4 regions of the Acidovorax sp. M2(2025) genome follow, and region 4 is predicted to be linked to each of the others. Evidence: predicted binding sites of a transcription regulator. Region 4 holds the regulator's gene; each other region holds the start of a gene.
What was found. Region 4 encodes LexA, which represses DNA repair genes until DNA is damaged. Its sites were predicted from a motif close to ACTGTATNNNNATACAGT; they were not measured.
Positions count from the first base shown of each region.

Region 1 (7,825 bases), 2.4 Mb from region 4:
AGCCGCACCTCGCCCGAGGTGGGCACCTCCTCGGCGGGGGGCTCGGGCAGCTCGCGCTCGCCGGAGAGGAATTCGCCGCCCGGGCCCAGCACCTGGTAGTAGACGATGTCGGAATCGTCCGCGCGCAGGATTTCGCTGGCGGGCTGGGGCAGGTTGAACTGCACCTTGTTGCCGGCCACGCTCACCAGCTGGGCCAGGGCGTGGGCGTTGTATTCCAGCGCCCGGTCGAACGGCTTGTTGGCCAGGCCCTGCGCCACCAGCCAGGTGAGCGCCAGGCTCACGGGCCACAGCAGCAAGAGCGGCGTGAGCATCCAGTCGAGGATCTCGCCGAAGAGGGAGCGCTGCTCTCGCTGGAAGATTTTCAAGTTTTCAAGCCTTTTTGGCCTCTAGCGCTTGCAGTTCCAGCGCAAGCAGCTATCAAATTAGGAGCTAACCCGGGATTTTTTCGAGGCAGTACCCGAGCCCGCGCACCGTGGCGATGCGGATGGGCCCGCCCTCGATCTTCTTGCGCAGGCGGTGGATGTAGACCTCGATGGCGTTGTTGCTCACTTCTTCGCCCCACTCGCACAGGCGCTCCACCAGCTGTTCCTTGCTGACCAGGCGGCCGGCGCGCTGCAGCAGCACCTCCAGCAGGCCCAGCTCGCGGGCCGAGAGCTCGATCATCTTGCCGTCGATGGTGGCCACGCGGCCGGCCTGGTCGTACACCAGCGGGCCGTGCTTGATGGCGCTGCTGGTGCCGCCCATGCCCCGGCGCGTGAGGGCGCGCACGCGGGCTTCCAGCTCCTGCAGCGAGAACGGCTTGGCCATGTAGTCGTCGGCCCCGAAGTCCAGGCCCTTGACGCGCTCCTCCACGCTGTCGGCGGCGGTGAGGATGAGCACCGGCAGCGCCGAGCCCCGGCCGCGCAGCCGCTTGAGCACTTCCAGCCCGTGCAGCTTGGGCAGCCCCAGGTCCAGGATGAGCAGGTCGAACTCGTTGTTGGTCAGCAGCGCGGCGTCGGCCTCGGTGCCGCTGGCCACGTGGTCCACCACCGCGCCGGAGGCCCGCAGCGTGCGCAGCAGGCCATCGGCCAGCACCTGGTCGTCTTCGGCAATGAGAATGCGCATCCGGGTCTCCTGGGTCGGCGGCGCGGTCTGGTGCCGCGCCTGTGCCCCGATTTTAGGCGCCGGCAGCCCGGCCCGGATGCGCTGGATCAGCGGGGATCGTGCGCCAGCAGCTTGTGCACCAGCGCCTGCAGATCGGCCTGCAGCCGCGCCATGCCGGCCGGGTCCTGCGCCAGCGTGCGCTCGTCCATGTAGAGCTTGCGGTTGATCTCGACCTGGATGCTGTGGCGGTGCTGGGCCGGGTTGCCGTAGCGGCGCACCAGCTCCACGCCCTTGTAGGGGTGGTTGTATTCCACGCTGTAGCCGCGCTCCCGCAGGTGTTCGCAGACCAGCGCGGCCAGCGCCGGGCTGGCGGTGCTGCCGTCGCGGTCGCCCACGACGAAGTCGGCATGCACCAGGCCGGGAAAATCGGTGGCAAAGCGCCCCGACACGGCGGGCATCGAGTGGCAGTTGAGGTGGATGCTGTAGCCGTGGCGCGCATGCGCCGCGTCAATGGCCTGGGCCACGGCGGCGTGGTAGGGGCGCCAGCAGCGGTCGATGCGCGCGCGCACTTCCTGAACGGACAGCAGGCGGTTGTAGATGGGCTCGCCGTCGTCGGTGAATTTCCAGATCAAGCCCTTGCCCAGGCGCACCTTGCTGAGCACGCGGGGGTCGGTGGAGATGGGGTCGGGCCAGGGGCCGTCGAGCAGGGAGGTATCGAGCTCGGTGGTGTCGCGGTTCGCGTCGAGGTAGATGCGCGGGAAATGGGCTTCGATCCAGGCCACGCCCAGCGCCGGGGCGAAGGCGTAGATCTTCTCGACATGGGTGTCTTCCGCGCGGCGCAGCGTGGGCAGGTCGCACGCGGAGCCGAAGTCGTCGGGATAGTGGGTGCCGCTGTGCGGCGAGTCGAGCACCAGCGGGGTGCTGCCGGGAACGGCGCTCACCGTGCGGACGTCGGCACGGGCGGCCGGTGCCGCCTGGCCGGGCGAGCCGGTGGCTCCGGGCTGGGCGTGCTGGAATCGGTGGTGGATCAGTTTCAAGGCTGCATGCATAGGCAGAGTGTGCGCAAAGGGGGGCGGCAGGCCGGGCCGCCCAGACCGGAATGCGCCCAGGGTTATCCGCCAACGGGATGCCTGGGGTCCGGCTCAAGGCCTGGGGCGGGGAGGCGTTGCCGCCACCCCTGCCCTGGGTTCATCGGTTCAGTCGAGCGATATCTTGGCGAATTCGGCCACCCGTTTCATCTTCTCGATTTCCCGGACGATCTGGGCGTTGAATTCCTTGGACGTGGTGCCCGAGGGGTACAGCCCCTGGCCCGCCAGGCGATCGCGCACGGCGGGCTCCTTCAGGGCCTGGGCCACCGCCTGCTGGATGCGGTCCACGACCGCCTGCGGCGTGGCGGCCGGGGCCACCAGGCCGAACCACGACGGCTCGTTGGCCTGCTTGTAGCCCAGCTCGGCATAGGTGGGGACGTCGGGCAGCACATCAAGCCGCCCCGGCCAGGACACGGCCAGGGCCTTGAGCTTGCCGGCCTTGATGTGCGGCAGCGAGGAGGCCACCTGGTCAAAGTACACCGCCACCTGGCCGGCCAGCACGTCGTTGATGGCCGGGCCCGCGCCACGGTAGGGAATGTGCACCATCGAGGTGCCCGTGCTGCTCTTGAACAGCTCGCCCCACATGTGGCCGATGGTGCCGTTGCCCGGCGTGGCGTACGACACCTTGCCGGGGTTGGCCTTGAGGTGCTTCACCAGGTCGGCAAAGTCCTTCACCGGCAGCACGGCCGGGTTGATCACCACCACGCCCGGCGCCTTGACGATCTCGGTCACGCCCACGAAGTCCTTGAGCGGCTGGTAGGGCAGCTTGCTGAACACGGCGGGGTTCACCCCGTGGGTGGACAGCGTGGCCACGCCCAGCGTCAGGCCATCGGCCGGGGCCCGCGCCACTTCGGCCATGCCGATGGAGCCGCCCGCGCCGCCGCGGTTGTCCAGCACCACCGGCTGCTTGAGGATGCGGGCCAGCGATTCCTGCAGGCTGCGCGCCGTGATGTCGGTGGCGCCACCGGGCGGGAAGGGAACGATGATGCGCAGGGGCTTGCCCTCTTGCGCCAAAGACATTCCAGGAACGAAAGACGCGGCGGCCAGTGCAGAAAGCAGGTGACGGCGTTGCATGGGGTATTTCTCCTTTGAAGAACAGCAAGGTTAAAAGAATGGGTGGTCTTGACCAAGCAACGGATGTGCCTGATAACATTCCCATTTGGAATGATTTGAGTACTTACCATGTCCTCCCTGCGCCGTCTGGCTCCGCCGCTGCATCTGCTGCGCGCGTTTTCCACCGTGACCCGGTTCGGCGGCGTGTCCCGCGCCGCGGAGGCGCTGCACCTCACGCAAAGCGCGGTCAGCAAGCAGGTGAAGGAACTGGAGACCTGGGTGGGTGTGCCGCTGTTCGAGCGCAGCCGCAAGCGCCTGGCCCTGACGCCCGCCGGCGAGCGCTATGAAAAGGCCGTGCGGGCGGTGCTGGCCCAGCTGGAGGCGGCCACGCTGGAGCTGATCACCAGCGACGACGGCGGCGGCGCGCTGCACCTGTCCAGCCTGCCCACCTTTGGCGCCAAGTGGCTGATTCCGCGGCTGCCGCAGTTCCAGCAGCTGCACCCGCAGATCACACTGCATTTCGTGCCCTACGTGCACAGCTACGACTTCGAGCGGCCGGAGCTGGACTGCTCCATCCTGTTTGGCGACGGCCACTGGCCCGGCGCCCATGCCCACTACATCACCGGGCGCGACGTGGCGTTGATCGCCCCGCGCACCAGGGTGGCCGACTGGCCGCTGAACCACCCGCGCGACCTGGCCCGGCAGACCCTGCTGCGCCACGTCACCGTGCCCGACGCCTGGCTGCGCTGGAGCGAAACGCATGGCGTGGCCGGCCTGGTGGACCCGCTGGCCGGCCCGCAGTTCGACCAGTTCCAGACCATGATCCGCGCGGTGATGGCCGGCATGGGCCTGGCGCTGGTGCCGCGCTGCCTGGTGCAGGACGAGATCACGGCCGGGCTGGTGCGCGAGCCCGTGTTCGAGGGCACCCCGGCCCCCACCAGCGGCTACGCCAGTGAGCTGGGCTACTGGTTCTGCTACCCCGAGGGGCGCACCCAGGTGCACGCGCTGCGGTGCTTCCGGCAGTGGCTGCTGCAGTCGGCGGAAGCCGCGGCGCCGGCCCCTCAGTCGCCGCCGGCCGCGCCCGCGTAGGCCTCCAGGCCCAGCGCCACCACCGTGGCCACTTCCGGGCCCACCTCCTCGCGGAACTCGGCCTCGGCCTGCGCCACCGCGGCCTGGAACGCCGCCAGCCACGCGAGCCCGGTGGGCGTGAAGCACACGCGCCGGGCGCGGGCGTCGCGCGGGTCCGGCGCGCGGGTGACCAGGCCCCAGGCCACGCACTGGTCCACCAGGTCGGCCATGGCCTGCTTGGTCATGCCCGCGCGCTGCGCCAGGTCGGTCAGGCGGTCGCCCTGCAGCGACAGGTGCCGGGTGATGTGCACGTGCGCGGCCGTGACCTGGTCGCGCGCTGCCAGGTTGGACAGCGCCAGCGGCACCTCCACGGCGCGCGCCATGAGCTGCAGCACCCGCGCGTCAAACCGGCGCATGGCGTGGCCCAGCAGGCGGCCCAGGTGCGTCTGGCGCCAGCCGTCGTCCACGGGGCGGGTCAGGGAGGTGTCGAAGGCCATGGCGCATTGTGGCGCAGGCCCGGCATTTGGTCAGCTAAACTGACTAAAAAATGGTTGGAAATGCAGATAGCCGCCCCTAAACTACTGTTCAAGCATCCAGACTGTGATTAATTGCAGAGCGGTGCAGCCATCCAACCCGTTGTTTTTCAAGGAGTTTTCTCATGGACGTCGCAGTCAAGGGCAACAATCCCGCCAACAGTGAAAAGGCCAAGGCCCTGGCGGCCGCGCTCGCACAGATCGAGAAGCAGTTCGGCAAGGGCACCATCATGCGCCTGGGCGAAGGCGAGGCCATCGAGGACATCCAGGTCGTCTCCACCGGCTCGCTGGGCCTGGATATCGCCCTGGGCGTGGGCGGCCTGCCCCGCGGCCGGGTGATCGAGATCTACGGCCCTGAATCGTCGGGCAAGACCACGCTCACGCTGCAGGTCATTGCCGAGATGCAAAAGCAGGGCGGCACCTGCGCCTTCGTCGATGCCGAGCACGCGCTGGACATCCAGTACGCGCAAAAGCTGGGCGTGCACGTGCCCGACCTGCTCATCAGCCAGCCCGACACCGGCGAGCAGGCGCTGGAAATCGTGGACAGCCTGGTGCGCTCGGGCGCGGTGGACCTGATCGTCATCGACTCGGTGGCCGCCTTGACGCCCAAGGCCGAAATCGAAGGCGAGATGGGCGACGCCCTGCCCGGCCTGCAGGCCCGCCTGATGAGCCAGGCGCTGCGCAAGCTCACCGCCACCATCAAGAAGACCAACTGCATGGTCATCTTCATCAACCAGATCCGCATGAAGATCGGTGTGATGTTCGGCAGCCCCGAAACCACCACCGGCGGCAATGCGCTGAAGTTCTACGCCTCGGTGCGCCTGGACATCCGCCGCACCGGCACCATCAAGAAGGGCGAGGAAGCCATCGGCAACGAGACCAAGGTCAAGGTGGTCAAGAACAAGGTGAGCCCGCCCTTCAAGACGGCCGAGTTCGACATCCTCTTCGGCGAGGGCATCAGCCGCGAGGGCGAGATCATCGACATGGGCGTCAACGCCAAGGTCATCGAGAAGAGCGGCGCCTGGTACGCCTACAACGGCGAGAAGATCGGCCAGGGCCGCGACAACGCCCGCGAGTTCCTGCGCGAGAACCCGGAGCTGGCCATGGAAATCGAGAACAAGGTGCGCGAAGGGCTGGGCATTGCGCTCCTGCCCCCCGCCGCGGCCCAGGCCGGCGGCAGCGCCGACTGACCGGCGCGCACTGCGCCGTAATGGTCAAATTGGCCTCCAGCGCTTGCCAGTCAAGCGCTGGCAGCTATCATTTTTGATAATCGAGGCCCGATGGCAGCCCCCACCCTCTCGCTCAAAGGCCGCGCGCTGCGGCTGCTGAGCCAGCGCGAGCATTCGCTGGAGGAACTGCGCCGCAAGCTGGCGCGCCACGTGCAGGAGGGTGACGACCTTGCGGCGGTCCTGCACGACCTGCAGGCCAAGGGCTTCATCAGCGAAAGCCGTGTGGTGGAGTCCGTGCTGCACCGCCGTGCCGGCCAGCTGGGCGCGGCGCGCCTGCGCCAGGAACTGCAAGCCAAGGGCATTGCGTCCGAGGCCGTGCAGCAGGCCGTGGCGGGCCTCAAATCCAGCGAGTTCCAGCGTGCCCACGCCCTGTGGCTGCGCAAGTTCGGCACGCCCCCGGGGGACGATGCGCGCGAATGGGCGCGGCAAAGCCGCTTTCTGGCGGCGCGCGGTTTCTCGGGGGACATCGTGCGCCGCGTGGTGCGCGGCGAAGCGCCGGAGCCTGAAGCGTAGCGCCGACTATCCCTAGCGCGAGGTCGGTGGCGCCTGGCCGGCGGCGCCCTGGCCGCTCAGGCCTTCGGGCACGTTGTTGCCGGACTGGAGCGCCCCGCCCTTGGGAGCGCCCACGCTTTCTCGGCCGGCGGCGGTGGGGGTATCGGCGGCCTGGGGTGCTGGCGACTCCACGGTGGGCGCTGTTGCGCCGGTGGGAGCGGCGCCGCCCGCAGAAGAGCGGTCCGCGCCAGGGCTGGGGCCTCCCGTGGTGGGCCCCGCGGTGGACTGCGCCGGGCCGTCGCCCACGCCGGTGCGCGAGGCGCCTTCGGGGCCCAGCAGGTTGAACCCCAGCACGATCAGCAGCGCCAGCACGGCCGCGGCAATGAAGAAGGCCATCAGCCCCTTGTTCTCGCGTCCGCTGGTCGGGCGCGGCGCGGGGGCGCTGGGCCGCGCCGTGGCGGTGGCGTGTGGAAGCGGGCGGTCGTCGGGCGGGGCATTCATGGCAGTCCTTGCAAGGGTGGTTGGCAGCAGGGCCCACGGTAGAAGGCCCTGCGCGCGTCCCTTGTCGGACGGGTGCCCGTTGCGGCTACGGCAGACGCCGGAACCGCGCCCGCTCCTGCGTCCGCGTGCCGGTCACGCCCCCAGCATCAGGCGCAGGTTCTGCACCGCGGCGCCGCTGGCGCCCTTGCCCAGGTTGTCCAGCCGCGCCAACAGCACGGCGTGGCGGTATTCCTCATTGCCGAACACCCGCAGCTCCAGCTTGTTGGTGTCGTTGAGCGCGGTGGCGTCGAGCTTGCCGTCCTCGGTGGGGGGCAGCACGCTCACCCATTGCTCGGGCGTGTTGGTCTTGGCGTAGTGCGCGGCCAGGGCGTCGTGCAGGTCGGCCGCCTTGGGCGCGCCCGGCAGCGTGTCCAGGTGCAGCGGCAGCTGCACCAGCATGCCCTGGCGGAAATTGCCCACGGCCGGCACGAAGATGGGTCGCCGGGTGAGGCCCGTGTAGCGCATGATCTCGGGCAGGTGCTTGTGCTTGAGCGTGAGGGCGTAGGCCTCGAACAGCGGCGCCGTGCCGGCCTCGTAGGCCTCGATCATGGTGCGCCCGCCGCCCGAATAGCCGCTGACCGAGGGCAGGGCCACCGGAAAGTCGGCGGGCAGCAGCCCGGCGTCCACCAGCGGGCGCAGCAGCGCAATGGCGCCGGTGGCATAGCAGCCGGGGTTGGCCACGCGGTCTGACTGGGCCACCGCCTGGGCCTGCCCGGGGGCCAGCTCGGGAAACCCGAAC
Region 1 is NZ_CP186262.1:125,634-133,458, reverse strand. It holds gene ACOYR3_RS00570 (sensor histidine kinase N-terminal domain-containing protein) at 1-365, opposite strand, end outside; gene ACOYR3_RS00565 (response regulator) at 430-1,104, opposite strand; gene ACOYR3_RS00560 (N-formylglutamate amidohydrolase) at 1,191-2,132, opposite strand; gene ACOYR3_RS00555 (tripartite tricarboxylate transporter substrate binding protein BugE) at 2,280-3,245, opposite strand; gene ACOYR3_RS00550 (LysR substrate-binding domain-containing protein) at 3,354-4,313, shown strand; gene ACOYR3_RS00545 (MarR family winged helix-turn-helix transcriptional regulator) at 4,286-4,789, opposite strand; gene recA (recombinase RecA) at 4,951-6,015, shown strand; gene recX (recombination regulator RecX) at 6,106-6,567, shown strand; gene ACOYR3_RS00530 (hypothetical protein) at 6,580-7,047, opposite strand; gene argC (N-acetyl-gamma-glutamyl-phosphate reductase) at 7,180-7,825, opposite strand, start outside.
Region 1: a site for LexA is predicted at 4,873-4,890, ahead of recA (recombinase RecA). Genes of this name have one in related genera too.

Region 2 (7,825 bases), 830 kb from region 4:
GGTAGCGCTGGCGGTTCCATTGGCAGCAGGAGCGGCGGCGATCCCTACGCTGTCTCAGTGGGCCCTCATTCTTCTTTCTTCTCTTGTTGGGATTTTCGGATTTGCCTGGACACGACGGCGCGGAACCTGACCCAGCAGATGGTCTGTCGGTCGCTGGCGCATGCGGCCGGGGCAGCTTTGCCGGAACCCGTCCGCGGCCACCGCATCAATCTGCGCTTTGTGGCGCGGCGCAGCCAGTCGCTGGCAGGGATCAAAACAAGCTGCTCTGCCCCCGCAGGTGCCCGGGCCGGAACAGCCCCAGGTCCAGTTCCTCGCGCTCGCTGTTCAGCCCCAGGCGCCGGCAGGTGGCGGCAAACCGCTGGCGCAGCAGGTCGGCCCACAGGCCGCTGCCTTTCATGCGGGTGGCAAAGTCGCTCTGGTACGCCTTGCCCGCGGTGCGTTCCGGCGCGCTGAGGTTGTGCAGGTCCTGCACGCGCGCCATCACGCGGGCGGCGCGCTGGGGGTAGTGCACCTGCAGCCATTCCTGGAACAAGGCGTTCAGTTCCCAGGGCAGTCGCAGCACGGTGTAGAAGGCGGTGCGGGCGCCGGCTTCGCGGGCGGCCTCCAGCACCTGCTCCATGTCTTCGGTGACGAAAGGAATCTGCGGCGCCACGCTCACCCCCACCGGCACCCCGGCGTCGGCCAGCGCGCGAATGGTCCGCAGGCGCCGGTACGGCGCCGCGGCGCGCGGCTCCATGCGCCGCGCCAGTTCGGCATCCAGCGTGGTGATGGTGACGTACACCGCCGCCAGCCGCTGCGCGGCCAGCGGGGACAGCAGGTCCAGGTCGCGCTCCACCCCGCTGGATTTGGTGATGAGCGAGAAAGGGTGCCGCGCTTCCCGCATCACTTCGATGACGCCGCGGGTCAGGCGCAGATCGCGCTCCACCGGCTGGTAGCAGTCCGTGGCCGAGCCGATGTTGATTAACCGGGGCACATAGCGCGGCTGCGCCAGTTCCTGCCGCAGGACCTGGGCAATGTTGTGCTTGGCGACGATCTGCGTCTCGAAGTCCAGGCCCGGCGAGAAGTTGAGGTAGCTGTGGGTGGGCCGCGCATAGCAGTAGATGCAGCCGTGCTCGCAGCCCCGGTACGGGTTGACCGACGACTCGAAAAAGATGTCCGGCGAGTCGTTGGACGTGATTGCGCTGCGCGCGGTCTCCAGGTGCACGCGGGTGGCCGGGGCGGGCGCGCCATCTTCTTCGTCCAGCGGCGGCGCACTGCCATACGGGGCGCCGCCGGCATCCTCGGCATGGGGTGGAGGCACGGGGCCAGGCGCTGTTCGACCCCAGCCGTCATCCACCGCCTCGCGCTGGTCTCGCGCAAACCGGTGGGGCATGGCGCTGGCGGCGCCCCGGCCCCGAACCGCCTGCAGGGGAATGCGGACGGTCTCGGGGCCGGCCGGCAGGTCGGAACGGTCGGTGGTGATGGGGCGCGGCATGAAGGCAGAGCGAATGGGTTGGACCCGAAAAACTGTATTTTTGTACAGTATCACATTCGCTGACAGGCGTCCATCCACGACCGCCCGGAAGGCCCATAGACCGCGCGCACCAGTGCGACATTGCCGATCGTCTACAGTCCCGCGCTTTGTCCCCCACCATCCGAAGAGGTACCCCATGGCGCGCAAGCCGCAAATCACCCTGTCATCGCTCGACGTAGAACGCATTGAAGCCCTGCTGGCCGCCCTCCCCGCCAGCGTGTTCCCGGGCAAGGCCGATCTGCAGGCAGAGCTCGACCGGGCGGATGTGGTGGCGCCCGAAGAGATTCCGCCCAATGTGGTCACCATGAACTCGACCGTGCAGTTCTCCATGCTGGAAACGGGCAAGGAGTTCTGCCTGACGCTGGTGTACCCGCGCGACGCCGACGGCACGGCGGACCGCATCTCCGTGCTGGCCCCCGTGGGCAGCGCGCTGCTGGGCCTGGCCGTGGGCGACGAGCTGGCCTGGCCGGGGCCTGGCGGCAAGTCGATGACGGTGCGCGTGAAGGACATCCTGTACCAGCCCGAAAGCGCCGGCGAACTGCACCGCTGAAGCGGCGCGGCCATCGGGGGGTTGGCGCGCAGCCGCCTGTGCCGCGACAATGGCCTCCGCCATGAACACGCCGCCCCCCGAGACCCCGCAGCCGCCCGAGGCCTTCGACCCCGACTCGACCGTCGCCTTCCAGCGGCGCATGGAGCGCGCTCCCGAGTGGTTCTGCTCGTTCCTGGCCGGCAACAGCCGCGAAAAAAGCCGGCTCAAGCGGGAGATGGCCACCCTGCGGGGATCGGTGGTCTGGCTGGTGCAGCAGCGCCGGCAAGGCAACTGGGACGCGGCCGAGCGGACCCATCTGCGGGAGGTGATGCGCTCGGCGTCCTCCGTGAGCCCCTATCTGCTGGTCTGGGTGGTCCCGGGGTCCATGCTCATCCTGCCGTTCATGGCCTGGTTCCTGGACCGCCAGCGCAAACGGCGCGAGCGCAAGCGCCTGGATTGACGGCGCGCCTCCGACGCTGCGCACGCGCCGGCCCCGCACGGTAGCGGACGGCCGCGATGGCTCAGGCCCAGTTGCTGGACAGCGCCACGAGCATGCCTGCGCCCACCAGCCCCGCCTGCCACCGCAGCGCGGTGGACCAGGACGGCACATGCCGCTCCACACGCAGATAGAGCTGGCGCCCCGCAGCGAGCGAGAGGCCGAAGGCCAGCAGCATCCCCAGCGCATTGAGTTCCTGCGACGCCGGCCACAAGTGGCTGACCACGGCATTGACCAGCAGGCACACGGCAAAATGCACGAGGAACACCGAGTACGACATGCGCCCGATCTCCACCAGGGGGGCAAAGCCGCGCACCGCCTTCAGCGGCTCCGAGCGCAGGGCGGCCACCAGGCACAGCGCCGTCACCAGCGCTACCAGAATGCGGCCGCGGAAGTCCAGTGCCAGTGCCATGCCGCCCAGCAGCAGGATGACGGCCGTCCAGGCCCAGGGCCGGGACGAATGCACCGCCCAGTACGCCAGCATCCCCAGACCGTAGGCGCCAAAGAAGTAGACCGCCCACATATCCAGCCCGGGCAGGCGATTGAAGATCCACAGTGAGGCGGCCACGCCCACCACCACCAGCGTTTGCACCAGACGGGCGGCGTGCTGCCGCGCCCAGGCCCCCAGGCACGCACGGACTGCGGCCCAGACCAGCGCGCTCAGGGCAAAGAGCTGGAAGTCGATGGCCACGTACCACACCCCGGCGGACAGGGCATCCTCCCCCACGATGTCCTGCAGCAAGAGGGCATTGGCCAACAGCTGCGACAGCGTGGGCTCGTCCGGCACGGAGGGGTGGGCCATGAACGGCCGCACCAGCGCCGCCACCAGCACCGTCAGCAGCAAGGCCACGGCGTACGGCACCACCAGGCGGATAAACCGCTTGGCGACGGCATTGCCCGCGTGCCCGAAGCGGGGCACGCCCTGGGGTGCGAGGCTGGCCGTGGCCAGGTAGCCGCCCAGCACCAGGAACACCTGCACGGCCATGCGCCCGTAGTCATAGAGCCAGCCGATCAGCCCGGGCGCCAGGGGCTGGGCAATGTCCGACATCGGTCCGTAAAACGCCAGGTGGTGCCAGACGATGGTGATGCATGCCAAGCCCTTGACCATGTCGATCAAGGGCATTCGGGAAGGTGTGGAGGACATCGCGGAGCGGGCGGCGGGCAGGAGCTGCGGCAGCCGTACTTCAGGAGAAACCCCTATTGTCGCCCTGTCTTGCCATTTTGGGGAGTCCCCCGTGTGCGCCCCTGGCCCGAACAGCGTTCCTTTTCCCGTGATTTTCTGAAATTTCAGTAATTACTGAAATTTCAGAAAATTTGGCGCACAATGCCGCTTCATGACCTACATCAACCCTTTGCCACCTTTGAACCGCCAATTCGTGGCGCACTTTGGCGAGATGGGCAGCCGCTGGGGCGTGAACCGCACGGTGGGCCAGATCTACGCGCTGCTGTTCCTGTCGCCACGCCCCCTGGCCGCCGACGAGATCGCGGACACGCTGGCGTTCTCCCGCTCGAACGTGAGCATGGGGCTCAAGGAGCTGCAAGCCTGGCGGCTGGTCAAGCTCAGCCACCAGCCCGGCGACCGGCGCGAGTACTTCGAGGCGCCGCAGGACGTCTGGGAGATCTTCCGCACCCTTGCCGAGGAGCGCCGGCGCCGCGAGGTCGAGCCCACGCTGTCGATGCTGCGCATGGCCCTGCTGGAAAAAGCCGCTACGGACGAAGAGCGCCACGCCCAGGAGCGGATGCGCCAGATGCACGATCTCATCGACCGCCTGATGGCCTGGTTCGACGACGTGCAGCGCCTGGCGCCCGACACCGCGCTGCAACTGATGGGCATGGGCGCCGCGGTGGCGCGGGTGCTGGAATTCAAGGACCGCGTCACCGGCAAGAGCGCAGCGGCAAGCGCCCCGGCACCTGCCACCGGCGCCGCCAGCAGCCCGGGAGCCTGACGCATGGACACCTTCACCCTGTCGCGCCTTCAGTTCGCGGCCAACATCAGCTTTCACATCCTGTTCCCCACCATCACGATCGCGTTGTGCTGGTTCCTGGTGTTCTTCCGGCTGCGGCACACCGCCACCCAGGGCACGCCGGCCGCGCAGGGCTGGGAGCAGGCCTACTACTTCTGGACCAAGGTGTTCGCGCTCACCTTCGCCCTGGGCGTGGTCTCCGGCATCACCATGAGCTTCCAGTTCGGGACCAACTGGCCCGGCTTCATGGAGCACGCGGGCAACATCGCCGGCCCCTTGCTGGGCTACGAAGTGCTCACGGCGTTTTTCCTGGAGGCAACGTTCCTGGGCATCATGCTGTTCGGGCGCCAGCGCGTGTCCGAGCGCATGCACCTGGTGGCCACGCTCATGGTGGCGCTGGGCACCACGCTCTCGGCCTTCTGGATCCTGAGCCTGAACTCGTGGATGCAGACGCCCGCGGGCTACGAGATCATCGATGGCAAGTTCCACGCGGTGGACTGGCTGGCCATTGTGTTCAACCCCTCGTTCCCGTACCGGCTGGGCCACAAGCTGCTGGCGTCCACGCTCACGGCCGGGTTCCTGATCGCGGGCGTGAGCGCCTGGCAGCTTGTGAAAGGCGCCGCCAACGACGGAACGCGCCGGGCCTTGCGCACCGCCATCACGGCCGTGGCCATTGCGATACCACTGCAGATCTTCATGGGAGACCTGCACGGCCTGAACACGCTGGAGCATCAGCCCGCCAAGATCGCCGCCATTGAAGGCATCTGGCACACCGAAAAAAGCGCGCCGCTCACGCTGTCCGGCTGGCCCAACGAGAAGGACGGGCGTACCGACTACGCCCTGCAGATCCCGCACGCTGCCAGCCTGATCCTGGCGCACGATATCAACGCGGAGCTGAAGGGCCTGAACGAATTTCCGGGGGCCCATCCACCCGTGGCACCCGTGTTCTGGAGTTTCCGCGTGATGGTCGGCATGGGCCTGTTGATGCTGGCCGTGGCCTGGACGAGCGCGTGGCTGCTGCACCGCCATCGCACGCGCGACCTGGCCACCCTGCCCCGCGCCCTGCTGTACACGCTGGTGGGCATGACGTTCTCGGGCTGGGTGGCCACCCTGGCCGGTTGGTACGTTACCGAAATAGGCCGCCAGCCGTACCTGGTCTATGGCCTGTTCCGCACGGCCGATGCCGTGGCCGCGCACGCACCGGCCATGGTGGCGGGCACGCTGGCGGCCTACCTCACCGTGTACGTGCTGCTGCTGGTCGCCTATGTGGGCGTCATCAAGTACATGGCCGAACACCCTGCCGTGCCCGCGCCCGCCACCCCCGGGCGCGGGCACGCCGCCCCCACCGCACCGACCACCCCTGAGGAGGCAGCATGGAAGCAATGAACTGGGCCACCGCCCTGCCGCTGGCCTTCATGGCCGTGATGGGCCTGGCGCTGCTGGCGTACGTGGTCCTGGACGGCTACGACCTCGGTGTCGGCATCCTGCTGCCCTTTGCCACCGATGCGGAGAAGGACGTCATGGTGTCCAGCATCGGCCCGTTCTGGGACGCCAACGAAACCTGGCTGGTGCTGGGCGTGGGCGTGCTGCTGGTGTGCTTTCCCATCGCGCACGGCGTGGTGCTCTCGGCCCTGTACCTGCCGGTGGCGGTCATGCTGGTGGGGCTGGTGCTGCGCGGCGTGGCATTCGACTTCCGGGTCAAGGCGCGGGACGCGCACAAGACCACCTGGAACCGCCTCTTCGCCGCAGGCTCGCTGGTAGCCACGCTGGCGCAGGGATGGATGCTGGGCGCCTACATCACGGGGTTCCAGAACGATCTCTGGGGACTGCTGTTTTCCACCGGCATCGCCATCACCCTGCCAGCCGCCTACGCCATGCTGGGCGCCGGCTGGCTGCTGATGAAAACCGAGGGCGCCCTGCAGCGCAAGGCCGCGCGCTGGGGCCAGGGAGCACTGTGGCCCATGGGGTTCGCGCTCATGGGCATTTCGCTGGCCACGCCCCTGGTCAGCCAGACGGTGTTTGCCAAATGGTTTGCGCTGCCGGAACTGTTTGCGCTGCTGCCGATTCCGCTGGCCTGCGTGGCGGCGTTCTTTGCCATCCGCCATGTGCTGGTCACGCCCCGGGTGGTGAATGCGGGTTACGGCTGGGTCGTGTTTGCCGCCACGGTGCTGATCTTCGTGCTGGCCTTCTTCGGCCTGGCCTACAGCATCTACCCCTACATCGTGATCGACCGCCTGACGGTGTGGCAGGCGGCCAGCGCCACCGAGTCGCTGGTGGTGGTGGGCATCGGCGTGGCCATCACGCTGCCCGCGATCATTGTCTACACCCTCTACATGTACCGGGTGTTCTGGGGCAAGGCGCGCGAGCTGACGTACGGGCTTTGACCAGCGGCGCGGCCCACCGGCCGCAGCGCCCCCGGAGGCCCATTCAATACCGCAGGCTGCCCTCGGCGTCCACGATGGCCAGCTCCACGTAGCTGGAGCCGTTGTGGTTCTTGGGCGAGTACTTGACGCTGAAGCGGCCAAATGCGATCTCGCCCGCGTCCTCCAGGGTCTTGGTGAACGATTCGGTGGTCAGGTTGCGCCCCGTGCGGCGCAGGCCCTCCACCAGCAGCCGCGCGTGCACGAAGCCTTCGAACTGCGAGGCCGAAGGCTGGGCCGCGGGCGACTTGGCGCGCAGCAGGGCCAGGTATTCCGCCACCACCGGCACGGTGGTGTTGCGCAGCGACGGCATGATCTGCGCCAGGATGATGCCGCGCGCCTTGTCCTTGAGGTCGCGCTGGATCACATCCATGCTGGCCACCGAAAAGCCGTAGAAGGCCGGCCGCGCCGCGGTGGCCTGCACCGCCTTGACGTAGCTGGTGAAGGTGGCGCCCGCGGTCGCCAGGATCACGGCCTGGGGCTGCGCGGCTTCGGTGGCGCGGGCCGCGGCGGTGAAGTCGGGCTGCTTGGCATCCAGCTTGATCTCCGCCACGAAGGCCAGCTTTTCCTCGTCCGAGGCCTTTTTCAGCTCGGCCAGCAGCGTCTTGCCCAGGCCGTCGTCCGGGTAGAACACCGCCACGCGGGTGATGCCCTGCTGGCGCAGCTGCGAGACGATCTTGGCCGCCTCGGCGGCGTAGCCCGCACGGACGTGGAACACATAGGGGTTGAAGGTTTCACGGAACGCCGAGGCGCCGGTGACCGGCCCGAACAGCAGCGTGCGGTGCTCCTTGACCAGCGGCAGGATGGCCGCCGTCTGGGCCGTGCCGGTGCTGTGGAAGATCATGAAGACCTTGTCGTTCTCCAGCAGCTGGCGCGTGTTCTCCACCGCCTTTGGCGTGTCGA
Region 2 is NZ_CP186262.1:1,794,496-1,802,320, reverse strand. It holds gene ACOYR3_RS08245 (IPTL-CTERM sorting domain-containing protein) at 1-130, shown strand, start outside; gene ACOYR3_RS08240 (PA0069 family radical SAM protein) at 251-1,474, opposite strand; gene rnk (nucleoside diphosphate kinase regulator) at 1,650-2,063, shown strand; gene ACOYR3_RS08230 (hypothetical protein) at 2,125-2,502, shown strand; gene ACOYR3_RS08225 (acyltransferase family protein) at 2,564-3,682, opposite strand; gene ACOYR3_RS08220 (GbsR/MarR family transcriptional regulator) at 3,873-4,484, shown strand; gene ACOYR3_RS08215 (cytochrome ubiquinol oxidase subunit I) at 4,488-5,888, shown strand; gene ACOYR3_RS08210 (cytochrome d ubiquinol oxidase subunit II) at 5,876-6,886, shown strand; gene ACOYR3_RS08205 (ABC transporter substrate-binding protein) at 6,930-7,825, opposite strand, start outside.
Region 2: a site for LexA is predicted at 1,506-1,523, ahead of ACOYR3_RS08240 (PA0069 family radical SAM protein). Genes of this name have one in related genera too.

Region 3 (7,825 bases), 350 kb from region 4:
ATGGCGATCTGCATCACCTGCTCCTGGAAGATGGGCACGCCCAGCGTGCGCTCCAGCGCATCGCGCAACCGGGGGTGTTCCAGCGGAAAAGGCCCCTGATGCCCTTCTTGCTGCAATTGGCGCCGGCGCGCCCGCGCTTTCAAGTACGGGTGCACCATGCCGCCCTGGATGGGCCCGGGCCGCACGATGGCCACCTCCACCACCAGGTCGTAGAACTCGCGCGGCTGCAGGCGCGGCAGCATGCTCATCTGCGCGCGGCTTTCGATCTGGAACACGCCCACGGTGTCGGCAGCGCAGATCATGTCGTAGGTGGCGGGGTCTTCGCGCGGAATGTCCTTCAGGCCCCAGCGCTCGCCGCGCAGGGCGGCGCGCAGGTTCAGGCAGCGGCGCAGCGCGCTGAGCATGCCCAGGGCCAGCACGTCGACCTTGAGCAGGCCCATGTCGTCCAGGTCGTCCTTGTCCCACTGGATGACGGAGCGGTCGTCCATGCTGGCCGGCTCCACCGGCACCATCCGCGTGAGCTTGCCCTGCGTGAGCACAAAGCCCCCCACGTGCTGGCTGAGGTGGCGCGGGAACCCGATGAGGTCGCTGGCCGTCTCCAGCCACAGCCGGGCCGTGTGCCGGTGCAGCGGCGCGTCCACGGCATGGGCCAGCTCCTGCAAGCGGTCGGTGGCGATCTCGGTGTCGAACCAGTGGTGGTCCTTGGCAAAGGCATCCACCAGCGCGGGCGCCACGCCCAGCGCCTTGCCCACGTCGCGCAGGGCGCTGCGGGTGCGGTAGGTGGTCACCACGGCGGCGATGGCGGCGCGGTCGCGGCCGTACTTGCCGTAGATGTACTGGATGACCTCCTCGCGCCGGTCGTGCTCGAAGTCCACGTCGATGTCGGGCGGCTCGCTGCGCTCCTTGCTGATGAAGCGCTCGAACAGCAGGTGGGTGTTCTCGGGCGGCACGGCGGTGATGCCCAGCATGTAGCAGACCACGGAGTTGGCCGCCGAGCCCCGGCCCTGGCACAGGATGCCCTGGCTGCGCGCGTAGCGCACGATGTCGTGCACGGTGAGGAAGTACATCTCGTACCGGCAGTGCGCGATCAGGTCGAGCTCCTTGCGGATCTGCGCCAGCACAGACTCGGGCGCGCCTTGCGGGTACTCGCCCTGCACGCCGGCCTCCACCAGCCATTGCAGCGCCTGCGCGGGCGTCATGCCGGGCGGCACGGTCTCCAGCGGGTACTGGTACTTGATTTCATCCAGGCTGAAGGTGCAGCGCCCCGCCACCGTGAGCGTGGCCGCCAGCAGCGCGGGCGGGTAGATGCCCGCCAGCCGCACACGGCGGCGCAGGTGGTGCTCGGCATTGGGCTGCAGCGCAAAGCCGCATTCCGCCACGCTGCAGCCCAGGCGCACGGCGGTGACCACGTCCTGCAGCGGCTTGCGCAAGCGGCTGTGCATGTGCACGTCGCCCGCCGCCACCAAGGGCAGGCCCAGCGCGGCGCCCGCCTGCTGCAAGGTGGCCAGCCACAGGCCGTCGTCCGGGCCCAGGTGCAGTTCGGCCGCCAGCCAGAGGTGGCCCGCAAAATTTGCATCAAAATGGCCTCTAGCGCGCTCCAAGCAAGCGCGAACAGCTATCAAATCAGAAGCATCAAAGTGTCCGCGGCAAGGGGCCAGCAGCAGCTCGCAGCCGTGCAGCAAATGCCAGGGGCTGCCCGCGTCCACGCGGTACGCGCCCTTGGGCGCGGCGGCGCGGGCGGCGGTGATGAACTCGCACAGGTTGCCCCAGCCTTCGGCGTCCCGCACCAGGGCCACCAGGCGCAGGTCGCCCCACAGGAATTCACTGCCCACGATGAGGTGCAGGCCGCACTTCCTGGCCGCCCCGTGGGCGCGCACGACCCCGGCCACAGAGCATTCGTCGGTCAGCGCCAGTGCCTGGTAGCCCAGCTCGGCCGCGCGCGCCACCAGTTCGGCAGGGTGCGATGCGCCGCGCTGGAAGCTGAAGTTCGACAGGCAGTGCAGTTCCGCATAGCCCGGCAGGCCGGCGGGCCCCGGCTGGGCCTGGGGCGGTGGGACAAAGGCATGGGCACCCGCAGCCATGCGCATCACCCGAAGATGCCGTGCAGGAACCACCGCGGCAGCCGCAGCGGAGCCGGCCCCTCGGCCGCCTGGGGCGGCAGCCGCTCGCGGAACACCCACACCAGCCCGGCCACATCGTTGTGGGCCACGAAATAATCGCGCAGCGCCAGGCCCGGCACCGGGCTGGCGGCACCGTCCTGCGGCGGCGCCTCGGCGCAGGACCACCACCCGGCCTCGAACCGGTGCGGCCCGGCCAGCAGGCGCAGCAGCCCATGGTGGCAGGGACGGTGCCCTTGCAGGGCCAGGCGCCGGGGCGTGCGCAGCAGCCAGGTGGGCCACAGCACCGCATCGGGCCTGTGCGCCCCGGCTGGAAGCCCTGGGCCGGCCCGGCGGCCCAGCACCTCGGCGGCGGGCCGCCACTGCTGCATGCACTCGGGCCGGTGGTCGGCCTGCAGCACCGGCGCCTGCACCTGCTGCGCGCCCAGGCGGGCCGAAAGGCGCTCCAGCAGCTGGTGCAGCGCTTCGCCGGTGGCATCGCCTTCTGTGCCACCGGGCTCTGTGGGCGGCAGCAAGCTCGCGCTGCGGTGCGGCAGCGGCGCGGACTCCAGCAGGCGCAGGGTGATCTGGCAGGCCGGCGCGGCCAGCGTGGTGCGGGCCAGGTTTTCTGCCAGCAGGCGCCGCAGGTGCGCCATGTCCTGCGTGGCCTGGGCCGTGCGCACCTGCAGCGCCTGCGTGGGCGCAATCGCCACGCCGTCCAGGCGCCGCAGGTCGTGGCGCCAGGCCAGCTCCAGCCCCAGGGCGCCCTGCTGGCGCGCCTGCAGCCAGCCCTGCAGGGCGGTCAGCCCCCGCGAAGCCCCCCACAGCAGCGCCTCGGCCGACTCGGCCAGCGCGGGCAGCTCCCCCGTCAGCGCAAACTGCTCGGGCAGCTCCAGCCAGGCATGGGCTTCGGGGGCGTCGCCCAGGGCCTGGTCCAGCGTGCGCAGCACCTGCGCGCCATAACGCCGCGACACCCCGGCCCGCGGCAAGGCACGCAGCGCCCCCCAGGTGCGGCAGCCCAGGCGCTCCAGGCTGGCCACGTGGGGACGCAGCGCTGTCAGCGTGTGCAAGGGCAGGCTGGCGGGGCCTTGCGCCGGCACGGGCCGGCCGGCCTGGGCCAGCCGCAGCCGGGCCTGGGCCGCCAGCGCGGTGGCGCCCTCGCCCCAGCAGGGCGATTCGCTGCAGGCAGGCGCCCGGCCTCCCGCTGGTTGCGCCCCGGCGCCGGCCCCTGCAGCGGCGGCATCCCCCCAGGCCTGCAGCAACTGGGCCCGCAAGGCGGCGCGCCCACCCCAGAGCCGCTCGGTGGTGGAAACCTCCAGCACCAGGGCTTCGCCGTCCACCAGCGCCACGCGCGGGGTAAAGCGCAGAGCCCACCACCCCGCAGCCTCCGGCGCTGCGCCGGCGGGCGCGGCCGCAGGCGCCTCAGCGAACCACGGCAAGGGCAATGCGATCCAGTGCATACGCAGCTCCTTCGGACAACCCGGCGGGGGTGGCGATGGCGGCCCCCAGGCCCCGGCCGCGGCCCGCCGCGCCCGGCGCTGCCCCTGGTGCGGCGGCCGTGGCCAGGCCTGCCCCCACCCCCGCCTGCGCCGCGCGGCGGCGTGCGGCCTGAGCCGCCAGGGCCTGGGCCAAGCGCGCCGGGCAGCCCGGCAGGTCCAGCGCCTGCGCCAAGGGCGGGCCGCGGCGCTTGAGGATGCGCACCCGCAGCCCCGGAGCCGCCGATGCCCCGCCCGCCAGGGTCGTGCCTTCCACCTGCATGCGCAGCATGGCGGGCGAGGACTGGGGTGCCACCCCGGCCGGCCGGAACACCCACAGCAGTTGCTGCTGCTGCGCCGCGGCCAGTTGCAACCGGCGCAGGGCGGCCGGCTGCACCTGGGGCAGCCAGGCCATCACGGCCATCACATCCCGGCACCGCAGGGCCTGCTCCGCCGCCCACAGCGCGGCGGCGCCGTCGGCACGCACCACGCACCAGCGCCCGGCCGGCAGGCCCTGCGCCTGCAGCGCCGGCCCAAAGGGCTCGCACGGCGGCGCCACCACCACCGCCGCACCGGCCCGGCGGGCTGCGGCGCCCGCCAGCGCCGGCAGCACCAGCTGCCACTCGTGCAAGCCGGCCAGGGGCTGCAGGACCTCGCTCAACGCCCCCACCGGCCAGCCGCCGCCGGGCAGCTGTGCGTCCAGGCCCTCAAACCCCGTGGGCTGCACCCCCAGTTCCGCCCTGCACAGCGCGTCCGCGGGCCAGACCCCAGGGACGGCGGAAGGCAGGTCGGCTGCAGCAACCCGCAAGGAATGGCGCAAGGCAGGCATGGCAAGGATCGCAAGGAACGTGGGACATCGTCAATGAAATTACTGTAAATATAACCAGTCTTTTGCACGAATGGGGGAATGGCGGACCGGGAGCACGGGGCACTTGGGCCCCCAGCGTCGCGGCTGCGGCCGCCGTGCCTTCGGCCCGGGTCGGCCCATTGTTTCCAATACTGGAACAGTTAGTTTGCGACTGGATGGTTTTTCCCTGGACCCCCTCGGCGTACAGTTCATCCCATCGATGAGCCGAACCCGCAAGGCGACTCACCGAACCCGGTTCAAGAATGGTTCTTGCACCGGCTTTTCTGAGACGCTTAACTAGGAATCCATCATGAACAAGACCGCACGTATCCTCTCCATCGCTGCCGTGGCCGCTTTCGCTTCCTTCGGTGCCCAGGCCGACGAAGCCGACGCTTCGCAATTCGCCACGCAGTTCCAGACCAACCGCACCCGCGCTGAAGTGGCTTCCGAAGCCGCCACGGTGGCTGCCACCCGCAGCCAGGAACCCGCAGGCTCCCGCGTGGTGACCTACAAGAGCACGGCCGACCGCGCTGCCGTGCGCGCCCAGGCTGCCGAAGCCCTGCGCACCGGCAAGATCCCTTCGGGCGAATTCAGCCTGTAATGGCTGCGGCCTTCCCTGCCAGCGCGGGAGGGCCATGACCCCGCAGAATGCAAAAGGCCGGGGCCCCATAGGGCCCCGGCCTTTTTTGCTCCTTTGCTTTTATGCGGCCGGACGAACCGGTCCGCCGGCGCGCCTCGCACGCGCTGGCGCGTTACGGGATCAACGTCACGCCGGTCTTGGCCTGCAGGGTCTCGAAAGTCACTCCCGGCGCCAGTTCCACCACCTTGAGGCCCTGGGGCGTCACGTCCAGCACGGCCAGGTCGGTGATGATGCGGTCCACCACGCCCACGCCGGTCAGGGGCAGCGTGCATTGGGGCAGTATCTTCAGGTCTTCGGTGCCATCCTTCTTGCGGGCCACGTGCTCCATCAGCACGATCACGCGCTTGACGCCGGCTACCAGGTCCATGGCGCCGCCCATGCCCTTGACCATCTTGCCGGGAATCATCCAGTTGGCGAGGTCGCCCTTTTCGCTGACCTGCATGGCGCCCAGGATGGACAGATTGATCTTGCCGCCGCGGATCATGGCAAACGACTGGTCGCTGCCGAAGATGGACGAGCCCTTGATGGTGGTCACCGTCTGCTTGCCGGCGTTGATCAGGTCCGGGTCCACCTTGTCGTCCGTCGGGAAGGGGCCGATGCCCAGCATGCCGTTTTCAGACTGCAGCCACACTTCCTTGTCGCCGGTGAAGTTGGCCACCAGCGTGGGGATGCCGATCCCCAGGTTCACGTAGAAGCCGTCTTCGAGTTCTTGGGCCGCGCGGGCGGCCATCTGGTCTTGGGTCCACGGCATGGTCAGGCTCCTGCTTTCTCGGTCTTGGTCTCGGTGATCGTTCGTTTTTCGATGCGCTTTTCGGGCGTGGCATTGAGCACGATGCGGTGCACGTAGATGCCGGGCAGGTGGATGTCGTCCGGGGCCAGCTCGCCCACTTCCACGATCTTTTCCACCTCGACGATGCAGATCTTGCCCGCCGTGGCCGCAGCCGGGTTGAAGTTGCGGGCCGTGAGGTTGAAGCGCAGGTTGCCCGACGTGTCGGCCACGTCGGCCTTGACCAGGGAGACCTCGGGCACCAGGGAGCGCTCCATCACATAGGTTTCGCCGTCAAATTCGCGCAGCTCCTTGCCCTCGGCCACGATAGTGCCCACGCCGGTCTTGGTGAAGAAGGCCGGAATGCCCGCGCCGCCCGCACGCAGCTTCTCGGCCAGCGTGCCCTGGGGCGTGAACTCCAGCTCCAGCTCGCCCGCCAGGTACTGGCGCTCGAACTCCTTGTTTTCGCCCACGTAGGACGAGATCATTTTCTTGATCTGGCGGGTTTCGAGCAGCTTGCCCAGGCCGAAGCCGTCCACGCCCGCGTTGTTGGAAATCACGGTGAGGTTCTTCACCCCCGAATCGCGCAACGCGTCGATCAGGGCTTCTGGAATGCCGCACAGCCCGAAGCCCCCGACAGCCATGAGCTGGCCATCGGCGACGACGCCTTTGAGCGCCTCGGCGGCGGAGGGGAATAACTTGTTCACCACGGTCTCCTTGAATTGGGATGCGCTACGATACTACGTACGTAAATAAGTAGTATTTCGTAAAGATTTGCACTATCTCGCCCATGGACGTGGATTACCGCTTGGCTTTTGACATGGCCCCCGTGGGGCTGGTGCTTTCACGCAACCGCACGATGGTGGATTGCAATCGCCACGTCTGCGAAATGTTCGGCGCCTCGCGCGAGGTGCTGATCGGCCAGTCGTTCCAGATCCTCTACCCCAGCGCCGACGAATACGAGCGCCTGGGCGCGCACATGGAGCCCATCCTGAACGCCAAGGGCCACTACGCCGACAACCGCATCATGAAGCGGGCCAACGGCGAGGTCTTCTGGTGCCACGTGTCGGGCCGCGCGCTGAACCGCGAGAACCCGCACGCCTCGGGCATCTGGAGCTTCGAGGACCTGAGCGCGCAACGCCCCGTCAAGGCCGAACTCACCGGCCGCGAGCGCGAGGTGGCCGCCCGGCTGCTGCAAGGCCTGACGTCCAAGGAGATCGGCCGCACGCTGGAGATCAGCCACCGCACGGTGGAGATCTACCGCGCCCGGCTCATGCGCAAGTACAACGCCTCGACGGCGGCAGACCTGGTGCAGAAGCTGCTGGCGGGGGGGAGTTAAGCCCCCCCCTGAGCCGCTTCGCGTCTTCCCCCCGGGGGGACGCACCCGGTGGCCTGGCAAAGCCAGTTCCACGGGTGCACTGGTTTGCGTCGCGCCTGTTTCACACGCTGTGAGCGCGTCATGGCGAATGAAGAAGAATGAAGGAGCCGAGGTGCGCGCGCGGCGCACCGCTGCGCCCCGCTTTGCCTACCCTTTCAACGGACCGTCCACCACCTCGGCGGCTGTGCGGAACGCCTCCACCGCGCTGGGCAGGCCGCAGTAGATGCTGGCGTGCAACAGCACCTCCTGCAGTTCCTCGGCGGTGACGCCGTTGTTCAACGCGCCACGCACGTGGCCCTTGAGCTCGTGCTGCTTGCCCAGGGCTACCAGCATGGCCACCGTGATCAGGCTGCGCGTGCGGCGGTCCAGGCCGGGGCGCTGCCACACGTCGCCCCAGGCGTTGCGGGTGATGTATTCCTGGATGGGCTGGGTGAACGCCGTGGCGTTGCCCAGGGCGCGGTCCACATAGTCATCGCCCATGACCTGGCGGCGCGTGGCCAGGCCGGTGTCGAAGTCCTTGGAGGGGGTGGGTTGCGTCATGCGCGGGTGCTCCTTGTTAGGGGGACAAAAGTCCCCGCATGGTAGTCGCCGCGCGCCCGCCGCACCCTCCCCTTGCCTGCGGC
Region 3 is NZ_CP186262.1:2,974,654-2,982,478, forward strand. It holds gene ACOYR3_RS13835 (error-prone DNA polymerase) at 1-2,081, opposite strand, end outside; gene ACOYR3_RS13840 (Y-family DNA polymerase) at 2,087-3,556, opposite strand; gene imuA (translesion DNA synthesis-associated protein ImuA) at 3,519-4,400, opposite strand; gene ACOYR3_RS13850 (DUF4148 domain-containing protein) at 4,729-5,019, shown strand; gene ACOYR3_RS13855 (3-oxoacid CoA-transferase subunit B) at 5,171-5,809, opposite strand; gene ACOYR3_RS13860 (CoA transferase subunit A) at 5,812-6,531, opposite strand; gene ACOYR3_RS13865 (LuxR C-terminal-related transcriptional regulator) at 6,615-7,163, shown strand; gene pcaC (4-carboxymuconolactone decarboxylase) at 7,350-7,742, opposite strand.
Region 3: a site for LexA is predicted at 4,442-4,459, ahead of imuA (translesion DNA synthesis-associated protein ImuA). Genes of this name have one in related genera too.

Region 4 (7,825 bases):
TGGTGCAAGAACAGACACGATCGGTGCTGCCGCGGCTGCGTGAAGAAATCGAATCCGTGGTGCGGCACGCTGTGTACGAAGCGGTGGCGGACGAACTGGCCAGCGGCACGTCTTCTGCGCCAAGGAGATGACAGGGTATTCCCTTGTGGTTTCTCTCGCGCTTTATCGTGTTCCCTAATGATCTGGCCCGTAAATTGCGATATGTTCGCCTGCGTTGAGACACAAGAACATTCTCAGCGTTTATCTTTACTGGAGATTGATATGCAATTGAAGTTGAAACTGACCGTGGTTGCCGCTATCGCGGCTGTTGCCGGCGTGGCCTCTGCACAAGAGCAGGTGGTCAAGATCGGCCACGTGGCTCCGGTTTCCGGCGCCCAAGCTCACTACGGCAAGGACAACGAAAACGGCGCCCGCATGGCCATTGAAGAGCTGAACGCTCAAGGCGTCACCATCGGCGGCAAGAAGATCAAGTTCGAACTGGTCGCTGAAGACGACGCTGCCGATCCCAAGCAAGGCACAGCCGCTGCACAGAAACTGTGCGACGCCAAGGTTGCAGGCGTGGTTGGCCACCTCAACTCCGGTACTACCATCCCCGCTTCCAAGGTCTACAACGACTGCGGCATCCCCCACGTCACGGGCGCGGCAACCAACCCCAACCTGACCAAGCCCGGCTACAAGACCACCTTCCGCATCATCGCCAATGACAACGCCCTGGGCGCTGGCCTGGCGTTCTACGCGGTGGATACGCTCAAGCTCAAGACCGTGGCCATCATCGACGACCGTACCGCTTACGGCCAGGGCGTGGCAGACGTGTTCAAGAAGACGGCGGCCGCCAAGGGCATGAAGGTGGTGGACGAGCAGTTCACGACCGACAAGGCCACCGACTTCATGGCCATCCTGACCGCCATCAAGTCCAAGAACCCCGATGCCATCTTCTACGGCGGCATGGACCCCCAAGCCGGCCCGATGCTGCGCCAGATGGAACAGCTGGGCATGGGCAACGTGAAGTATTTCGGTGGCGACGGCGTCTGCACGTCTGAAATCGCCAAGCTGGCTGCCGGTGCCAAGACCCTGGCCAACGTGGTGTGCGCGGAAGGCGGCTCTTCGCTGGCCAAGATGCCTGGCGGCACGGCCTGGAAGGCCAAGTACGACGCCAAGTACCCCGGCCAGTTCCAGGTGTACAGCCCCTACACCTACGACGCGACGTTCCTGCTGGTGGACGCCATGAAGCGCGCCAACTCCGTGGACCCCAAGGTCTACACGCCTGAGCTGGCCAAGTCCAACTTCAAGGGTGTGACCTCCACGATCGCCTTCGAGCCCAACGGCGAAATGAAGAACCCCGCGATCACCCTGTACGTCTACAAGGACGGCAAGAAGACGCCCCTGTAATTGGAGCGAACCTGGCTCGGCAGCGGCGGGGTTCAGCCCTTGCCGGCCGGTATCAAAGGAAAAGGCTTCCCTCGGGAAGCCTTTTCCTTTTGGGCAGCCAGAACAACCGCTATGGGTTCAGCGCCGCACCTGCAAGGCGCCGGGGTTCACGATATTGGTGGGCGTGCCCTTGATGAAATTCACCACGTTATCGAAGGCCGCACCAAAATAAAGCTCATAACTGTCTTGCTCCACATAACCGATATGGGGCGTGCAAATGCAGTTTTCGAGCCGCAGCAGTGCGTGGCCTTGCAGGATGGGCTCGCTTTCAAACACATCCACGGCGGCCATTCCGGGGCGGCCGCGGTTCAGTGCGGCGATCAGCGCGTCGGGCTCGATCAACTCCGCGCGGGAGGTATTGACCAGCAGCGAGGTGGGTTTCATGCACGACAGGTCTTCCAGCGAAACGATGCCGCGCGTTTCGTCGTTCAGGCGCAGGTGCAGCGAGATCACGTCGCATTGCGAGAAAAATTCCTCGCGCGTGGCTGCGGCCTGGTAGCCGTCCGTCAGGGCTTGTGCCCGGGATGCTTCGCGGCCCCAGACGCGCACATTCATCCCGAAGGCGCGGCCGTAGCCAGCCACCAGCTGGCCGATGCGCCCGTAGCCCCAGATGCCGAGCGTCTTGCCGCGCAGCACATTGCCCAGGCCGAAATTGGGAGGCATCGATGCCGCCTTCAGCCCCGACTGCTGCCAGGCGCCGTGCTTGAGGTTGGCAATGTACTGCGGAAGCCGGCGCATCGCGGCCATCACCAGGGCCCAGGTCAGCTCCGCTGGAGCCACGGGCGAACCGATACCTTCCGCCACGGCAATCCCGCGTTCGGTGCAGGCCGTCACGTCGACGTGGCTGCCTACCTTGCCAGTCTGGGCAATGAGCTTCAGGCGGGGGAGTTTTTCGACCAGCTGCCGGGTGATCTGGGTGCGCTCCCGCACCAGCACGATGATGTCCGCGTCCTTCAAACGCACCGAAAGCTGGCCCAGTCCCTTGACCGTGTTGGTGTACACCTTGGCGGTGTAGGCGTCGAGCCGTGCGGCACAGTGGAGCTTGCGGACTGCGTCCTGGTAGTCGTCGAGAATCACGATGTTCATCCCGACATTGTGCCTTGGCAAAACACCCCGCATGGCTGCGGCGCAGGCTGAAGGGCCTGGATGGCGGGGTGTTTTGGTGACAGGCTGTCAGGCGTTGCAGAGCTGCCGGCCCGGCCCTGCAGGCTCCGCGGCCCGTGTGCCCGCTGGCGCTGTGCTGCTTTTGCGGGATCGCTGGTAGCGCCGAGTAGCGGACCAGGAAAGCAAGGCCCGCCGTGGACGGCTGGACCGCGGGGTTGCCTGAAGCCGGCGCGCTGCCACGTCCCCCGTTGCGTCAGGAGGTCTGCAATGCCGCTTCCAGCGCCACCATGCGGTCCAGTTCGGCGCAGACGTCGGCCATCCGGCCGGCAATCACCAGCCTGCCTTGTGCGCCTGTACCGTGCGGACCCCTGCGCACCACCCGCAGCGTTCCATCCGGCGCGCTGCCCTTGCCGGCCGCGTTGCCCTTGGGCCAGCGGCTGCGCACGGTGGTGGCGGACCTAGCCTGCGAGGGCACTGCCGTCCAGGGGGCGGCTTGCGGAGGGGCGGATGCCGGCCCGGGAACGGGTCGGGCCGAGGGGGGATTCACGGTGAAGGGCCAGTTGCCGCGCAACGGCCGCTGGGTTGCGGGCTCGGGCGGGCGGGGGCGGGCAGTGGCCGCGAGGCCGTCCTGGCCGGTCGTGGAGGCCACCGAATTCTCGGCAGCAGCAGCGGCAGCGCCGGCTGTGCCAGCCAGCGCGCCTGAGGGCCCCGCAGCAGAACGCAACCAGGTGGCCAGCGCGCGCAAGGGGGTCAGCAGCGCGGTGCAAGAGGGTGAGGCAATGGTTCCCATGTGAAAACTCCGAAAGTCGGGGATCGAACACAGGCAGGATTGCGAAACGGACCCGCACCCCAGGGCCGACCTGCCAGCTCCATTGCTGGGAGGCCCAACGCCCGCCACCTGGGATGCGGTAGAAAAAGAGGGCTGAACGCCGCCAGCGCGGCGTTCGACCCGCGGCCGCTACATCAGCATCGTGTTGCGGATGAGGCCTACGGCCAGGCCTTCGATTTCAAAAGGCTCGCCCGGCTGGACCACGATCACGGGGTAGTCGGGGTTCTCGGGCAGCAGCTCGATGGTGCTGGCGGTGCGGCGCAGCCGCTTGACGGTGACGTCGTCTCCCAGCCGGGCCACGATGATCTGGCCGTTGCGCGCGTCGCGGGTGGCTTGCACCGCCAGGAGGTCTCCGTCCATGATGCCGGCATCGCGCATGGACATGCCGCGCACCTTGAGCAGGTAGTCCGGCTTGTGCTGGAACAGGCTGTTTTCCACGCTGTAGGTCTGATCGACGTGTTCCTGCGCGAGAATCGGCGAGCCTGCGGCAACACGGCCCACCAGCGGCAGCACCAGTTGTGACAGGCCCGGAATGGGCAGGTGGAACTGGGTGCCCCGGGCTGCATTGATGGACCGCACTGTCTCGCTTCGCAAGCGGATGCCGCGTGACGTGCCGCTGACCAGTTCGATCACGCCTTTGCGCGCCAGCGCCTGCAGGTGCTCTTCGGCGGCGTTGGCGGACTTGAAGCCCAGTTCTGCGGCAATTTCGGCGCGGGTGGGCGGCGCCCCGGTGCGGGCGATGGCGGTCTGGATGAGATCCAGAATCTGCTGTTGGCGGGCGGTCAGTTTGGGGCTGTCGAGCATGGTGGTTCCCGTTGAAGACGGCGGTAAGGAAGGCCAACTGTTTTTTAATCCAGTAACTGTATTTTTCACCAGTTTTTCGGAGCGCGCAAGTGAGTGAGCAAAAAATCGTGGTTTTGGGCACCGGCGGGACGATCGCAGGCACCTCGGCCCAGGCCGGCGACAACATTGGCTATACGGCCGCCCAGGTGGGGGTGGAGCAACTGCTGGCTGCCGTGCCGGGGTTGCAGGCAGCAGCGCGGGGGCCGCTGGTGGCGGAGCAGGTGGCCCAGATCGACAGCAAGGACATGGACGCCGCGGTATGGCTGGCGCTGGCGCAGCGCTGTGCGCAGTATCTGGCGCAGCCGGACGTGCGGGGCGTGGTGGTCACCCACGGCACGGACACGCTGGAGGAGACTGCATGGTTCCTGCACGAGGTGCTGCAGACTGCCGCCAAGCCGGTGGTGCTGACCTGTGCCATGCGCCCGGCCACGGCGCTGGCGCCGGATGGCCCCCAGAACCTGCTGGATGCGGTGGCTGTTGCGGCAGCCGAGGGTGCCCGCGGCGTGCTGGCCGTGGCGTCCGGCAAGATCTACGGTGCCCGGAATGTCCAGAAAGTGCACCCTTACCGCGTCGATGCCTTCAATGCCGGCGACGCGGGGCCGCTGGGCTGGGTGGAAGAGGGCAGGGTGCGTTTGGCGCAGGATTGGCCGCCCGCGCCCGAACTGCCTGCGCAAGGCGCTATTGAAAACATAGCGCCTGCTGCACTGTGGCCGCGCGTGGAGATCGTGGTGAGCCATGCGGGCGCGTCCGGCTTGCTGGTGGACGCGCTGGTGCGCGACGGGGTGGACGGGCTGGTGGTGGCCTGCACCGGCAACGGCACCCTGCACCGGGATCTGGAAGCCGCGCTGTTGCGGGCCCAGGGCCGGGGCGTGCGGGTGGTGCGGTCCACCCGCTGCGCCGAAGGGCGCGTGCTGCCCAAGCCCGGCGATGCGTTGCCCGATTCCGAGGGGCTTTCGCCGGTCAAGGCCCGCATTTCCCTGCTGCTGGAGCTGCTGCGCCAGCGGGCCTAGGGAAACTCTTCACGAATCGCCGCGCCGCGTGCATCTGCGGCTTTCCGCTCGATTCGTGCAGAGCATCCTTGGCCAACGCCCAGCAAGACGGCCTGCACAGGGCAGGCCGTCTTGTGGGGCAACCCGGCGCGCCGCAGGCGGGCGCGGGGTGCAGGGGGCCTCAGCTGGCCAGAGCCTGCAAGGCGCGGGCGGTGATCTCTTCCACGCTGCCGGTGCCGCTGATGGCACGGTACTTCGGGGCGGCGGCCGGGTCGGCCTTGGCCCAGCTGCTGTAGTAGTCCACCAGGGGACGGGTCTGGTCGCTGTACACCTGCAGGCGCTTCTTGACGGTTTCTTCCTTGTCGTCCTCGCGCTGGATCAGGTCTTCGCCGGTCACGTCGTCCTTGCCTTCCACCTTGGGCGGATTGAACTTGACGTGGTAGGTGCGGCCGCTGGCGGGGTGCGAGCGGCGGCCGCTCATGCGTTCAATGATGGCCTCGAACGGCACGTCGATTTCCAGCACATAGTCGAGCTTGACGCCCGCGGCCTTCATGGCGTCGGCTTGCGGAATGGTGCGGGGAAAACCGTCGAACAGGAATCCGTTGGCGCAATCCGCCTGGGCGATGCGTTCCTTCACCAGGCCGATGATGATGTCGTCGCTGACCAGGGCGCCCGAGTCCATCACAGCCTTGGCCTGCAGGCCGAGGGGGGTGCCGGCCTTGACGGCGGCGCGCAGCATGTCACCCGTGGAGATTTGCGGGATGCCGTACTTCTGGCAGATGAACGTGGCTTGCGTGCCCTTTCCGGCGCCAGGCGCGCCCAACAGAATCAGTCTCATGGAGGTCCTCGAAGGTTAGAAATCGTTGGCGCCGCTGGCGGGGACGCTGCTACCCCGCCTGGTTGCGGTGCTGCGCCCGGATGCGATGCTCTCGTTGCGGTCGAGGATAGCATGCGACCACCCCGTCCAGACTTACACCCCGGCCCGGGTTTCCCTGGGGCCGCGGGGCGCTGCCAGGGGGCCCGGCGGGGCCGCGCCACCGGGCCGCTCAGGCCAGCAGGCGGCGCACGCGTTCCAGGTCTTGGGGCGTGTCCACGCCCGGGCCGGGGGCATGCTCGGTCACATGCACGGCGATGCGGTGGCCGTGCCACAGTGCCCGCAGCTGCTCCAGGGCCTCCAGCACCTCGGTCGGGGCAGGCGCCAGGGCCGGAAAGGCGCGCAGAAACGCAGCGCGGTAGCTGTAGATGCCCACATGCCGCAACGGCGCGAACCCGGCCAGGCCCGCCACGCCGGGCGCGGCGGCTTGCTGCCGGCCGCCCTCCCACCAGGCCACGCCGGCGTGGTCGCGCGCAAACGGAATGGGGGCGCGGCTGAAATAGTGGGCGAAGCCCTGCGCATCCCGCACGACCTTCACCACATTGGGGTTGTTGTAGTCGTCCAGCGATCCGACGGGGTGGGCAGCCGTCCCCATGCTGGCGCCGGGACGCGCCGGCAGCAGGCCGGCCACGGCATCGATCAGGGCGGGGTCGATCAGCGGTTCATCGCCTTGCACGTTGACCACCACGTCGTCCCCGTCCAGGCCCAGCTGCACGCAGGCCTCGGCCAGGCGGTCGCTGCCGCTGGCGTGGTCGGCACGGGTCAGGATGGCTTCGACGCCGTGGCCTGCGCAGGCCTGCTGGATGCGGGGCGCGTCCGTGGCCACCACCACGCGGGTGGCGGCACTGGCGGCCGCGCGCTGCGCCACCCGCACCACCATGGGCAGGCCGGCAATGTCGGCCAGCGGCTTGTCGGGCAGGCGGCTCGATGCCAGGCGCGCCGGAATCAGCACGGTGAAGCGGTGGCGCGGCGGTGCGTCCGCGGTGCCGCTCACTGCTCCAGCTCCTCGTCGGTCAGCGGCCGGGCCTCGTTTTCCAGCAGGATGGGAATCCCGTCGCGCACGGGGTAGGCCAGCCGGGCGCTGCGGGAGACAAGTTCCTGCGCCTCGCGGTTGTAGGTCAGGGGGCCTTTGGTGACGGGGCAGACCAGCAGTTCAAGCAGTTTGGGGTCCATGGCGGTGAGAGCGCTTTCAGAGAAGGGTTCGGCAGGCTGCGGGGATGATAGCGGCCTGCCACGGGTGGCTGCCGTTCAAGGGCGGCCGTGCACACGGACCCGGGGCTGTGGCGCCAGGGCCGCCAGGCGGGCGTCCAGCGCCGCAAAGAAGGCCGGGTCGATGTGCAGCTGCAAGGGGACGGCCAGCGCCTCCGGAAACCGGGGCCAGAGCTTGACGGCGTCTTTTTCGGTGCAAATCAGCGTGTAGCGCCCGTCAGTTGAACGCTGCCAGCTATCAAAATCATAGTGGTCCGGCAGGGCTTCGGCCTGTTCGAGCGCAAGCCCCTGGGCGCGCAGCATGCCAAAGAAGTCGCCGGGCCGCGCGATGGCCGCCACGGCATGCACGGGCTGGCCTTGCAGCGCGCTCAGCGGCACCTGGCTGCCGTCGCGGCGCACCGCGTGCGGCGCAAGGCCTCGCTGCAGGGCAAAGGCGCGCAGGGGCGGGCGGAGGCCGGGCGCCGTCCCCTGCGGGGAGAGAACCCAGTCCACGGCACGGGGCCAGGGCTCGCGCAGCGGGCCCGCCGGAAGCAGGAAGCCGTTGCCGAC
Region 4 is NZ_CP186262.1:2,628,506-2,636,330, forward strand. It holds gene ACOYR3_RS12270 (hypothetical protein) at 1-131, shown strand, start outside; gene ACOYR3_RS12275 (branched-chain amino acid ABC transporter substrate-binding protein) at 262-1,389, shown strand; gene ACOYR3_RS12280 (D-2-hydroxyacid dehydrogenase family protein) at 1,507-2,514, opposite strand; gene ACOYR3_RS12285 (hypothetical protein) at 2,786-3,322, opposite strand; gene lexA (transcriptional repressor LexA) at 3,491-4,165, opposite strand; gene ACOYR3_RS12295 (asparaginase) at 4,255-5,214, shown strand; gene adk (adenylate kinase) at 5,375-6,031, opposite strand; gene kdsB (3-deoxy-manno-octulosonate cytidylyltransferase) at 6,240-7,061, opposite strand; gene ACOYR3_RS12310 (Trm112 family protein) at 7,058-7,240, opposite strand; gene lpxK (tetraacyldisaccharide 4'-kinase) at 7,316-7,825, opposite strand, start outside.